Regions from separate parts of the Nonomuraea sp. NPDC052116 genome, predicted to be linked through region 2. Evidence: riboswitches for the same ligand, from Rfam matches in the RefSeq annotation. Region 2 holds a riboswitch; the other holds the start of a gene.
What was found. A riboswitch is a leader RNA that binds a small molecule or an ion and turns the genes downstream of it on or off. The one in region 2 is predicted to bind glycine.
Positions count from the first base shown of each region.

Region 1: linked by a shared signal. The riboswitch ahead of gcvP (aminomethyl-transferring glycine dehydrogenase) and the one ahead of gcvT (glycine cleavage system aminomethyltransferase GcvT) in region 2 are both predicted to bind glycine.

Region 1 is NZ_JBFAWA010000003.1:364,561-371,337, reverse strand. Features, by position in the region: gene AB0L65_RS07315 (mannose-1-phosphate guanyltransferase) at 1-744, shown strand, start outside; gene AB0L65_RS07310 (FHA domain-containing protein) at 1,016-1,528, shown strand; gene AB0L65_RS07305 (MerR family transcriptional regulator) at 1,602-2,228, shown strand; gene AB0L65_RS07300 (bifunctional nuclease family protein) at 2,361-2,831, shown strand; gene AB0L65_RS07295 (MerR family transcriptional regulator) at 2,979-3,599, shown strand; glycine riboswitch at 3,718-3,817, shown strand; gene gcvP (aminomethyl-transferring glycine dehydrogenase) at 3,987-6,777, shown strand, end outside.
Region 2 is NZ_JBFAWA010000015.1:226,702-233,478, forward strand. Features, by position in the region: gene AB0L65_RS28365 (aldehyde dehydrogenase family protein) at 1-1,175, shown strand, start outside; gene AB0L65_RS28370 (3-oxoacyl-ACP reductase) at 1,178-1,942, shown strand; gene AB0L65_RS28375 (gamma-glutamyl-gamma-aminobutyrate hydrolase family protein) at 1,972-2,685, shown strand; gene AB0L65_RS28380 (hypothetical protein) at 2,669-3,499, opposite strand; glycine riboswitch at 3,594-3,691, shown strand; glycine riboswitch at 3,722-3,821, shown strand; gene gcvT (glycine cleavage system aminomethyltransferase GcvT) at 3,856-4,941, shown strand; gene gcvH (glycine cleavage system protein GcvH) at 4,938-5,327, shown strand; gene AB0L65_RS28395 (L-serine ammonia-lyase) at 5,487-6,777, shown strand, end outside.

The sequences.
Region 1 (6,777 bases), on a different contig from region 2:
CCCACCGAGACGCTCGCCGAGCGCCGCCGCGACCTGCAGCGCCTGTCGGAGCTGGTCAGCTCGTCGCGGGCGGCTTTCGGGGTCCGCTTCGACCCGGTCGGCGAGCGCATCGCCCTCGTGGACGAGATGGGCCAGCTCATCAACGACGAACGCTCCCTGCTCGTCGTGCTCGACCTCGTCGCCGCCGAGCGCAGGGGCGGCCAGGTGGCCCTGCCGGTCACCACGACCAGGGTCGCCGAGCAGGTCTGCCGCTTCCACGGCGTACAGGTGCAGTGGACCTCCACCGCGCTCGACGCCCTCACCTCGGCCGCCGCCGGCCCCGACATGATCTTCGCGGCGGACGGGCGCGGCGGCTTCGTGGTGCCGGAGTTCAGCCCGGCCATCGACGGGCTGGCCTCGTTCATGCGCCTGCTCGGGCTGGTGGCCCGCACCCGCCTGTCGCTCAGTCAGATCGACGCCAGGATCCCCGAGGTCAAGATGCTCAAGCGCACGATCCCCACGCCGTGGGCGGCCAAGGGGGCCGTCATGCGCTCGGTCATCGAGGCGGCGGAGGCCGAGCACGAGGGCCGGCGCATCGACACCACCGACGGCGTGCGGGTGGCCCACGACGACGGGAGCTGGGTGCTCGTGCTGCCGGCGGCCACCGAGCCCGTGACCGATCTGTGGGCCGAGGCGGGCGACATGGACAGCGCCCAGGCCCTGCTCGAACGGTGGGCCCGCATCGTGGAGCAGGCCGCCATGTGAACAATCGTCGCGGAGGGTGAGGAAAAAAGCCATTAGGGTTGACGTGCCCAGACAGTGCCGCAAGATCGTAATGTAGAAACGCGCGGCGGCATGGACCACGGGGCGGAAGCGGCGGTAACTTTGTCTGCGTCCAAACCACAGTCCAGTGCCCCGCCTTGACCTTTGCCGCTGATCAGCGTATCTTGCGGCATTCGCAAACTTGAAAAAGCGAAGCGAGGCGCGTCTTTGAGCACCGTCGCCGCGTCTTCGCGGTAGGAGGCCGAGCCGATCGATGCCGAGCGTCTACTGCACGCAGTGCGGGCACGCCAACCCCGAGGATGCCCGTTTCTGTTCCCGCTGTGGGTCACCGCTGACCAGACCCGAGGTCTCCGGGGACACCACGTCGACGATCTCCATCGCGGGAATCGAGGCATACGAGGCTGAGGCAGGCGACATGCTCCTGGCGGAGCGGGCTCTGGTCGAGCAGCTGCCGCCCGGCACGGCGCTGCTCACGGTGACCAGGGGCCCCAACCAGGGGAGCCGTTTCCGGCTGGACAAGAACCTCACCACGACCGGGCGCCACCCGGAGAGCGACATCTTCCTCGACGACATCACGGTCTCCCGCCGCCACGTCGAGTTCTACCGCCACCCCGGCGGTCAGTTCTCCGTACGCGACGTGGGCAGCCTCAACGGCACCTACGTCAACAGGGAACGCATCGAGGAGGTTCCCCTGCACTCCGGAGACGAGGTGCAGATCGGCAAGTTCCGCCTCGTCTTCCTGATGCGGACCCACGCCGGCGCATGATCGAGCCGAGCGAGCGACTCGTGGACGCGCCGTCCCGGGAGGTCACATGACCTCCCAGGCGGCACGCTCTCACATGAGCATCGGGGAGGTGCTCGCGCTCCTGCAGGGCGAGTTCCCCGATGTGACGATCTCCAAGATCCGCTTCCTGGAGGGTGAGGGGCTGATCGAGCCGGAGCGCAGCCCGTCCGGCTACCGCAAGTTCACTCACCTGCACGTGGAGCAGCTGCGCTTCATCCTGCGCGAGCAGCGCGACCATTACCTGCCGCTGCGGGTGATCAAGGACAGGATGGCCGAGAGCTTCGGCCGCCCGCGCGCCGTCCAGGAGAAGACGGAGGTCCGGCTCAGCCGGGCCGAGCTGCTCGAGGCGGCGGAGATCGACGACGAGACGCTCACCGAGCTCGAGGACTACGGCCTGCTCGCCCCGGTGGCCAGGCGCTACGACGAAGAGGCGCTCAACGTGGCCCGCAGCATCGGCGCGCTGGCCCGCTTCGGCCTGCGCGCCCGCCACCTGCGGGCGGTCAAGGCCGCGGCCGAGCGCGAGTGCGGGCTCGTCGAGCAGGCGGTCGCGCCCATACTCAAACGGCGGGCCCCCGGCGCCATCGGGGAGGCCGACGAGGTCGCCAGGGAGCTTTCCACACTCCTGCTCGACCTGCACGCATCCCTTGTGCGGTCGGGGATCCGGTCCGTGCTGGGGCGTTGAGACCCTGGCGAGCTGGGAGGCGGAGGCGCATTCCATGCCCGCCGGGTGTTACGTTGAATTGCAGTAGCCAGTCAGCAGTAGCGACCCGCAAATAGCTGTGCCGGGTGACCGGTCAGGAATACGGAGCAGCCCGTGTTGCAGATGGAGGTCGTGGGCGTTCGAGTTGAAATGCCCACAAATCAGCCGATCGTCTTGCTCAAGGAGGCACACGGGGAGCGGTTCCTTCCTATATGGATTGGCATGACCGAGGCGACGGCCATCGCGCTGGCCCAAGCGGAGGAGCCACCGCCGCGTCCGCTCACCCACGACCTCTTCCGAGACGTGCTGAGCGCTCTGGGCGTCGGCCTGCGAGCGGTCAACATCGTCGCCTTGCGCGACGGCATCTTCTTCGCCGACCTGGTCTTCTCCAACGGCGTGGAGGTGAGCGCGCGGCCGTCCGACTCGATCGCGCTCGCCCTGCGCACCGGAGCGCGCATCTTCGCCAGCGAGGAGGTCGTCCAGGAGGCCGGGGTGATCATCCCGGACGACCAGGAAGACGAGGTGGAGAAGTTCAGAGAGTTCCTTGACACGATCACTCCCGAAGACTTCGGCAGGGCGGGGTAGGTATTTCGGTGCATTTACGCTTCACGACGCGCCGAGCCGGATCGTTGACTGAGCATGGTCACGGTCCTACGGTGCAAGTGAAACCCGTGGTCGCCCTTTACGAACCCCCAGATCAGGCCGCGGGATGAGAGAAAGCCGGAGGTCCGCGTGGCGGTCAGCAGCGGCGAGGGAAAGACGGCCGGCCAGGAAGATCCGGTTCGGCGCGAGAGCGCGCGGCAGCGTGCCGGAGAGCAGGGCCTGCTCTTCGACGAACAGCCGGCGTCGCTGCCGGCGGACATCGGATACCGCGGGCCGACGGCCTGCGCGGCGGCCGGCATCACCTACAGGCAGCTCGACTACTGGGCGCGCACGGGCCTCGTGGAGCCCACGATAAGAGCCGCGCAGGGCTCGGGCTCCCAGCGGCTCTACAGCTTCCGGGACATCCTGGTGCTCAAGGTCGTCAAGCGGCTCCTCGACACCGGGGTGTCGCTGCAGCAGATCCGTACGGCCGTCCAGCATCTGCGTGACCGCGGGGTCGCCGACCTCGCGCAGATCACGCTCATGAGCGACGGCGTCAGCGTCTACGAGTGCACCTCGGCCGACGAGGTGATAGACCTGCTCCAAGGCGGTCAGGGCGTGTTCGGCATCGCGCTCGGCCGGGTCTGGCGAGAGGTCGAGGGCTCCCTCGCGGAGCTGCCGGGGGAACGAGCGGCGGTCGAGGACAGCGTCCCGGCCGACCACCCCGCTGACGAGCTCGCCCGCCGTCGCCGCGCGCGGCGCCTCAGCTAGCACACCCCCTTCTGCCGTGGGCCGCCGGACGCGGCCCACCGGGCAATCCGCACATAACGCATCGACGGGGAAATTCATGCGTAACGCGGAGGGTTGTAATCTAGGACAGCAAGGCTGATGACCCCGTGCGGGAGAGTCCCTGGGACCCGCGGGTCTCAGGGCGCCGAAGGAGCAACCCTCCCCGGAATCTCTCAGGCACCCTGTACCGCTCGGGTGAGGCAACTCTGGAAAGCAGGCGCACCCGCCAGGCGCGCCTCACCGACGGTGCAAGCCCCATTCCCGGGGTGAAGCTCTCAGGTCGCGGCGTCGCCGCGCTGACAGAGGGGGAGATCCGGCACTCGCCCGCGCCACGGCGCCGGTCTCCATAGCCTCGGGAGGCACTGTTCCATGACCGACCTGTCAGCTCCGCCGTTCTCGTCCAGGCACATCGGCCCATCCGCGGCCGAGCAGCAGCGCATGCTCGAGGCCGTGGGCTTCGAGTCCGTGGCGGATCTGGTGGCCGTGGCCGTCCCCGAGGCCATCAGGGCCAAGGACCGGCTCCAGCTGCCCGCCGCCGTCGGCGAGGCCGAGGCCATCGCCGAGCTGCGCGCCCTCGCGGGGCGCAACCGCGTGCTCACCTCCATGATCGGCCTGGGCTACCACGACACGATCACCCCCGCCGTCATCCGGCGCAACCTGCTGGAGAACCCGGGCTGGTACACCGCCTACACCCCGTACCAGCCGGAGATCTCGCAGGGCCGCCTCGAGGCGCTGCTGAACTTCCAGACCGTCGTCTCCGACCTCACGGGCCTGCCCGTCGCGGGCGCCTCCCTCCTCGACGAGGCCACGGCCGCCGCCGAGGCGATGACCCTGGCCCGCCGCGCGGGCAAGTCCAAGAGCAGCGTGTTCGTGGTGGACGCCGACGCGCTGCCGCAGACCAAGGCCGTGCTCGCCACCAGGGCCGAGCCCCTGGGCATCACGCTGGTGGAGCACTCCCTCGAAGGCGGGCTGCCCGAGTGCTTCGGCGTGCTCGTCCAGTACCCGGGCGCGTCCGGGCGGCTGCGTGACTTCCGCGCCGTGGCCGCCGCCGCGCACGAGGCGGGCGCGCTCGTCGTGGCCGCCGCCGACCTGCTGGCCCTCACCCTCGTGGCCGCGCCCGGCGAGCTGGGCGCCGACATCGCGATCGGGTCCTCGCAGCGGTTCGGGGTGCCGTTCGGGTTCGGCGGGCCGCACGCGGCCTACATGTCCGTACGCGAGGGCCTGCAGCGCCAGCTCCCCGGCCGCCTGGTGGGTGTGTCGGTGGACGCCGACGGCGACCCCGCGTACCGGCTGGCCCTGCAGACCCGCGAGCAGCACATCCGCCGCGAGAAGGCCACCAGCAACATCTGCACCGCGCAGGTCCTGCTCGCCGTCATCGCGAGCATGTACGCCGTCTACCACGGCCCCGAGGGGCTGCGCCGGATCGCCCACCGGGCGCACCGGCACGCCGTGGCCCTGGCCGAAGGGCTGCGCCAGGCGGGCCTGGAGGTCGTGCACCGCGAGTTCTTCGACACCGTGCTCGTACGCGTGCCCGGCCGGGCCGCCGAGGTGGTCGCCGCCGCCGTCGAGCAGGGCGTGAACCTCTGGCGGGTCGACGACGACCACGTGTCGATCTCCTGCGACGAGAAGACCGGCGCCGCCGAGGTCGCCAAGGTGTGGGCCGCCTTCGGCGTCGAGCAGGCCGACGTGGCCCTGGACGCGGACGCGCTGCCCGCCTCGCTGGCGCGCGAGTCCGGCTACCTCACCCACCCGGTCTTCCACAGCCACCGCTCCGAGACCGCCATGCTGCGCTACCTGCGCAAGCTGCAGGACAAGGACATCGCGCTCGACCGCTCCATGATCCCGCTCGGCTCCTGCACGATGAAGCTGAACGCGACCACCGAGATGGAGCCGATCACCTGGCCCGAGTTCGCCGCGATCCACCCGTACGCGCCGGACGACCAGGCCGAGGGCTACCGCGAGCTGATCGGCACGCTGGAGGGCTGGCTGGCCGAGGTGACCGGCTACGACCGCGTCTCCATCCAGCCGAACGCCGGCTCGCAGGGCGAGTTCGCCGGACTGCTGGCCATCCGCGCCTACCATCGCGCGAACGGCCACGGCGAGCGCGACGTCTGCCTCATCCCGTCCTCCGCCCACGGCACCAACGCCGCCAGCGCGATCATGGCGGGCATGCGGGTCGTGGTCGTGGCCTGCGACTCCGACGGCAACGTGGACCTGGCCGACCTCGACGCCAAGATCGACAAGCACCGTGACGCGCTGGCCGCGATCATGGTGACGTACCCCTCGACGCATGGCGTGTACGAGGAGACGATCACCGAGGTGTGCGCCAAGGTGCACGAGGCCGGCGGCCAGGTCTACGTGGACGGGGCCAACCTCAACGCGCTGGTCGGGCTGGCCAAGCCGGGCGAGTTCGGGGCCGACGTGTCCCACCTCAACCTGCACAAGACGTTCTGCATCCCGCACGGCGGCGGCGGTCCGGGCGTCGGCCCCGTCGCGGTCCGCGGCCACCTGGCGGCCTTCCTGCCCGGTCACCCGCTGCACGACGGCACGCCGGTGGGTCCCGTCTCGGCGGCCCCGTACGGCTCGGCGGGGATCCTGCCGATCTCGTGGGCCTACATCAGGATGATGGGCTCCGAGGGGCTCACGGCGGCCACCGAGCAGGCCATCCTGTCGGCCAACTACCTGGCCAGGCGGCTCGCCCCGCACTACCCCGTGCTCTACACGGGGCGCGGCGGGCTGGTGGCCCACGAGTGCATCGTCGACCTGCGGCAGATCACCAAGGAGACCGGGGTCACCGTGGACGACGTGGCCAAGCGGCTCATCGACTACGGCTTCCACGCGCCGACCATGTCGTTCCCCGTGGCGGGGACGCTGATGATCGAGCCGACCGAGAGCGAGGACCTCGGGGAGCTCGACCGGTTCGTGGACGCGCTGATCGCCATCCGCGGCGAGATCGACAAGGTGGCGTCGGGGGCCTATGACCCGGCGGACAACCCGCTGCGGAACGCGCCCCACACGGCCGAGTCGGTCAGCGCCGACGAGTGGACCCACCCGTACACGCGCGGCGAGGCCGCCTATCCGTTGCCGTCGGTGCGGGACGGGAAGTACTGGGTGCCGGTGCGCCGGATCGACCAGGCCTACGGGGACCGCAACCTGGTCT
Region 2 (6,777 bases):
ACGAGCACGGCGAGGAGCTGGCGCGGCTGGAGCTGGCCAACTCCGGGCACCCGATCGGGAACGCCCGGTGGGAGGCCGGCAACGTCCGCGACGTGCTGCACTTCTACGCCGGCGCCCCCGAGCGCAACCACGGCAAGCAGATCCCGGTGCCGGGCGGCGTGGACATCACGTTCCAGGAGCCGCTGGGCGTGGTCGGCGTCATCGTGCCGTGGAACTTCCCCATGGTGATCATGACCTGGGGTGTGGCCCCGGCGCTCGCGGCCGGCAACACGGTGATCGTCAAGCCGGCCGAATGGACCCCGCTGACCGCGCTGAGGCTGGCGGAGCTGGCCCTCGCCGCGGGCCTCCCCGAGGGGGTGCTCCAGGTGCTGCCTGGGGCAGGGGAGGTCGCGGGGGCCCGGCTCGTCGAGCATCCCGGCGTGGCGAAGATCGTGTTCACCGGCTCGACCGAGGTGGGCAAGGAGATCGCCGCCAAGGCGGCCCGGCAGGTCAAGCGGGTCACGCTGGAGCTGGGCGGCAAGTCCGCCAACATCGTCTTCGCCGACGCGGACCTCGACAGGGCCGCGAGGACGGCGCCGTACGCGGTCTTCGACAACTCGGGACAGGACTGCTGCGCCCGCTCCCGCCTCCTCGTCCAGGCCGAGGTGTACGACGAGTTCATGGAGCGCCTGACGGCGGCCGTGCGGGGCGTCACGGTCGGCGACCCGCTCGACGAGGGCACCGAGATGGGCCCGCTGATCAGCGCCGAACACCTCGACCGGGTCCGCGGCTTCGTCCAGGGCACCCCCTACCTGCAAGGATCCTGCCCCGAGGGCAAGGGCTTCTGGTTCCCGCCGACCGTGCTGACGCCGGAGCTCACCGACCCGGCCTTCACCGAGGAGATCTTCGGTCCTGTCATGTCCGTGGTGCGCTTCGAGGACGAGGCGGAGGCCGTACGCATCGCGAACGACACCCCGTACGGCCTGAGCGGCTCCATCTGGACCCGCGACGTCGGGCGGGCGCTACGCGTGGCCAGGGCCGTCGAGTCGGGCGCGCTCTCGGTCAACTCGCACTCGTCGGTCCGCTACTGGACCCCCTTCGGCGGCTTCAAGCAGTCCGGTCTCGGCAGGGAGCTCGGCCCTGACGCCCTGGCGGCGTTCACCGAGACCAAGAACGTCTTCATCTCCTGGGAGTGAAAGTGCAGCGTTTGCAGGATCGGGTGGCCGTCATCACCGGCGCGGGCAGCGGCATCGGGCTGGCCACGGCACGCAGGCTCGCCGAGGAGGGCGCCAAGGTCGTCTGCGTGGACGTCGACGAGGAGGCCGGCGTCAAGGCCGCGAACGAGGTCGGCGGCCTCTTCGTCAAGGCCGACGTCACCGACGAGGACGACGTCGTCAGGATGTTCCGGACCGCCTTCGACACCTACGGCAGCGTGGACATCGCCTTCAACAACGCCGGCATCTCGCCGCCCGACGACGACTCGATCCTGGAGACCGGCATCGACGCCTGGCGCCGGGTCCAGGAGGTGAACCTGACCAGCGTCTACCTCTGCTGCAAGCACGCCATCCCGTACATGCGGCGGCAGGGCAAGGGCTCGATCATCAACACCGCGTCGTTCGTGGCCGTCATGGGGTCGGCGACCTCGCAGATCTCGTACACGGCGTCCAAGGGCGGCGTGCTGGCGATGTCGCGCGAGCTGGGCGTGCAGTTCGCCCGGGAGGGCATCAGGGTGAACGCGCTGTGCCCCGGGCCGGTGAACACGCCGCTGCTGCAGGAGCTGTTCGCCAAGGACCCGGAGCGGGCGCAGCGGCGGCTGGTGCACATCCCCGTCGGGCGCTTCGCCGAGGCCTCGGAGATCGCGGCGGCGGTGGCGTTCCTGGCCAGCGACGACGCGTCGTTCATCACGGGTAGTGAGTTCCTGGTGGACGGGGGCATCTCCGGCGCCTACGTCACGCCGCTGTAGCTCTGTTCTGGTTTCTCGGGGGTCATATCGTGCAGCGTCCCGTCATCGGCATCACGTCGTACGTGGAGCCGGCGAAGTTCACGGTCTGGGACATGACCGTGGCGCTCCTGCCGTACATGTACGTGGAGCAGGTCGTACGCGCCGGCGGGCAGCCGATCGTGCTGCCGCCGGCCGGCGAGCCCGCGCAGGTCGTCGGCCGCCTGGACGGCCTGATCCTGGCCGGTGGCGGGGACGTCGATCCGGCCCGGTACGGGCAGGAACCTGGGGATCAAACCGGCTATATCCGCAAATTTCGGGATGAGGCGGAGTTTGGGCTGATCGCGGCGGCCCTCGACGCCGGCCTGCCGTACCTCGGCATCTGCCGCGGCCTCCAGGTGCTCAACGTCGCCCTCGGCGGCACCCTCCACCAGCACCTCCCCGACGTCGTGGGGCACACCGGCCACTCCCCCGCTCCCGGCCGGTTCGGCCCGCTGCCCGTCACGCCCGTCCCCGGCAGCCGCCTGGCCAAGGCGCTGGGCACGGAGCCCGTGACCGTCCCCCACTACCACCACCAGGCCATCGACCGGCTCGCGGACGGCCTCACGGTCACCGCCACCGCCGGTGACGGCACGATCGAGGCGGTCGAGCTGGACTCGGCCCCCTTCGCCGTGGCCGTGCAGTGGCACCCCGAGGCGGCCGAGGACGGCGCCCTCTTCGAGGCGCTCGTGGCGGCCTGCCGCCCCGTTTTCACCCCACCTGTTTGAGCACGCCGTTCAGCACCACGGCTCCGGCGCCGTGCTTGGCGTCGAGATCCCGGCGCTGCTCGTCGGTGGCCACCCAGACCTGCGCCTCCACCTGGTTGCGCAGCACGCTGGAGGACGCCGAGACGAGACGGTCGCCCAACTCGGCCTCGACCTCCTGCTGGATCGCCTGCAACTCGCTCTCGCTGCGTGCCGCGCCGCTGACGCACAGCGCGCCGCCCCACACCTCGCGGACCCACGCCTCACGGCCGGACAGGTCGCCGGTGAACTTCAGGTTGAGCACCAGCCGCAGCGGGTCGTTGGCCTCCGGCGACTCCGCGGGGAGCCCGTCCATGTAGCTCTGGTCGAGCCAGGCGCCCGCGAACTCCTCGACCGTTCCGGCCCGTGCCATCGCCTTGTCCAGCGCCTGCTGGGTGGCCTTGGCGGGATCGACGGGCCGCCAGCCGCCCTCCGGCGCCGGGCACGGGCTCGTGAAGTCCTCCTTGCGAGCGGGGGCCGCCTTCTGGGGCGCGCCCGGCGGCTCGGTGAGCGTCAGCCTGGTGCCGTCCCAGGTGCCCACGACGTGGTATTCGCCCCACTTCACGCCGCCCTGCGACTCGTGATCCACCTTGCTCCAGTCCCAGCCGACGACGTCAAGACCGCTGCACTGCGGCGGCAACGACGTCATGACCGTCAGGCACAGCTGCGGCCCGTGCCCGCCGCCTTCGAGCACCGTCCCACCGGCCTCGTAACGGGGCGGGGGCGCGGCCTCCGACGCGCTGCAGCCCGCGAGGGCCAGGGTGGCCAGCAGGCCGAAAGTCGCCGTTCGCCGATTCATATCCTTTCGACGTCACCACCCCCCGGAGTGGTTCATGAGCAATCAGAACGCGACAACAACCCCATCGCGGCACTAGGCTGACGGGCATCACCGGCGAAACCGTGCGGGAGAGCGCCCTGGCAGCCGGTCAGGGTCCCTGAAGGAGCAAGCCCTCCCCGCAAACCTCTCAAGGCAAAGGACCGCGCGGACGCCGGACGGGAGATCTGCCACGTTTCCCGTCCGGAGGTGACCTCTGGAAAGCAGGCCCGCGGGGCCTCGCCGAAGGTGAAAGTCCGGCAAAACTCGGGCGAAGCTCTCAGGCATCGATGACAGAGGGGGAGGATGCTGGCATCCAATCCTGTCCAGAGGTGCGACAAATGTCCCGACCAACACCGCTACGAGACGTTCACGAGAGCCTCGGCGCCACGCTCACCGACTTCGCCGGGTGGCTCATGCCGCTCCGGTACGGGAGCGAGTCCGCAGAGCACAACGCCGTTCGCCAGGCGGCCGGGCTGTTCGACCTCTCCCACATGGGCGAGATCTTCCTGACCGGGCCGCAGGCCGGGCAGGCGCTCGACTACGCGCTGGTCGGCCACCTGTCGGCGCTGGCGACCGGGCGGGCCAGATACACGATGATCGTCAACGAGCGGGGCGGGGTGCTCGACGATCTCATCGTCTACCGGCTCGACGACGACGAGTTCATGGTCGTGGCAAACGCCTCGAACTACGAAAAAGTGGCAAAAGAGCTGATTGAGCGGTCGAAGGCGTACGACGTGCTGGTCGAGGACCGGTCGGACCAGTACGCGCTGATCGCCGTACAGGGGCCTCGGTCCCAGGAGATCCTCGCCACGCTCACCGACGCCGACCTCGACGGGCTCAAGTACTACGCGGGCCTGCCCGACCTGGTCGACGGGCGGCAGGCGCTGATCGCCCGCACCGGCTACACCGGCGAGGACGGGTTCGAGCTGTTCGTCGCCAACCAGGACGCGGTGCCGCTCTGGCACGCGCTCATGGCGGCGGGCGAGCCGCACGGCCTCAAGCCCGCCGGCCTGTCCAGCCGCGACACCCTCAGGCTCGAGGCCGGCATGCCGCTCTACGGCAACGAACTGGGCGTCGAGCTGACCCCGTTCGACGCGGGGCTGGGCAGAGTGGTGAAATTCGACAAGCCGGGCGACTTCGTCGGCCGGTCGGCGCTCGAGGCGGTCAAGGACGACCCGCCCCGGCGCCGGCTCGTCGGCCTGGTCGCGCGGGGACGCCGGGTGCCGCGCCACGGCTACCCGGTCACCAAAGACGGCGCCGTCGTCGGCGAGGTCACCAGCGGTGCGCCCTCCCAGAGCCTGGGCAGGCCCATCGCGATGGCCTACGTGGACACCGAGGCCGAGTCAGGCCTGGCCGTGGACATCCGGGGCAGCCATGAACCTATGGACCTGGTAGAGCTGCCCTTCTACAGGAGGAACAAGTGAGCAACATCCCTGACGACCTGGGCTACACCAAGGAGCACGAGTGGGTGGCCGGCCTCGACGACGGCCTCACCGTGACCATCGGCGTCACGGCCTTCGCCGCCGAATCTCTTGGTGACGTCGTCTTTGTGCAGCTCCCCGACGTCGGCTCGAGCGTCGAGCCGGGCGAATCCGTCGGCGAGGTGGAGTCGACCAAGTCGGTGAACGAGATCTACACCCCCGTCGGGGGTGAGATCGTCGAGGTGAACCAGGCCGTGGTCGACGACCCGAGCCTGGTCAACAGTGACCCGTATGGCGACGGCTGGATGTTCCGGGTGCGCGTCGAGGGCGACGCCGAGGACGTGCTCTCCGCCGAGGAGTACAAGGCACTCACCTCAGGCGATTCCTGACCTTTTTCGCCGGGGCCCTGCGACGGGCCCCGGCACTGCGCTCATGAGAGGCGCCATCAGTGACTCCTCCGCTCCCTCAAAGGAGCGGCTTCTCGCTTCCCTCAGCTGAGGTAGGCGACGGACAAGCCCTGCCCGTTTCGACCGAGAAAATATCAGGCAATGGCGATCAGCGTCTTCGACCTTTTCAAAATCGGCATCGGCCCGTCGAGCTCCCACACGGGAGGCCCGATGGCGGCCGCGCACAAGTTCGCCCGCGGGCTGCACGACGACGGGCTGCTCTCCCGGGTCACGCGGGTCGAGGCCATCCTGTACGGCTCGCTCGGCCTGACCGGCAAGGGCCACGGCAGCGACAAGGCGGTCCTGCTCGGCCTGTCCGGCGAGAAGCCCGAGCTCGTCGACGTCGACTCCATCGACGGCCGCCTGGCCGAGATGCGCGAGTCGGGCACGGTCAAGCTGTACGGGACGCACGAGATCCGCTTCGTCGTGGGCGAGCACCTCGTCTTCGAGCGCAAGATCTCGCTGCCCGAGCACCCGAACGGCATGCGCTTCACCGCGTACGACGCCGACGGCGAGCAGCTCAAGGAGAAGGTCTACTTCTCGGTGGGCGGCGGCTTCGTCGTCGACGAGAAGGCCACGGGCGCCGACCGCATCAAGCCGGACGACACCGTCCTGCCCTACCCGTTCACCACGGGCGAGGAGCTGCTCAAGCACTGCTCCAACACGGGCCTGTCGATCTCCGCGCTGATGCTGGAGAACGAGAAGGCGTTCGGCCGCACCGAGGAGGAGATCCGCTCGGGCCTGCTGCGGCTCTGGGCGGTCATGTCGGAGTGCGTGCGCCGGGGCATCTCCAAGGAGGGCGTCCTGCCCGGCGGTCTCAAGGTCAAGCGCCGCGCCAACCAGCTCCACCGCCGCCTGCAGTCGGAGCCGGCGGAGAAGGACCCGCTGCAGGCCATGGACTGGGTCGCGCTGTTCGCGCTGGCGGTCAACGAGGAGAACGCCGCCGGGGGCCGCATCGTCACCGCCCCCACCAACGGCGCCGCCGGCATCATCCCGGCCGTCCTGACGTACTACACCCGCTTCGTCCCGCACGCGGACGAGGAGGGCGTGGTCCGCTTCCTGCTGACGGCGGGCGCGATCGGCGTGCTGTTCAAGGAGAACGCCTCGATCTCGGGCGCCGAGGTGGGCTGCCAGGGCGAGGTCGGCTCCGCCTGCTCGATGGCCTCGGCCGGCCTCACGGAGGCCCTCGGCGGCACGCCCGAGCAGGTCGAGAACGCGGCCGAGATCGGCATCGAGCACAACCTGGGCCTGACCTGCGACCCGATCGGCGGCCTGGTCCAGATCCCGTGCATCGAGCGGAACGCGGTGGCCTCCAACAAGGCCATCACGGCCGCCCGGATCGCCCTGCGCGGCGACGGCCGCCACTTCGTGCCGCTGGATCGTGCCATCAAGA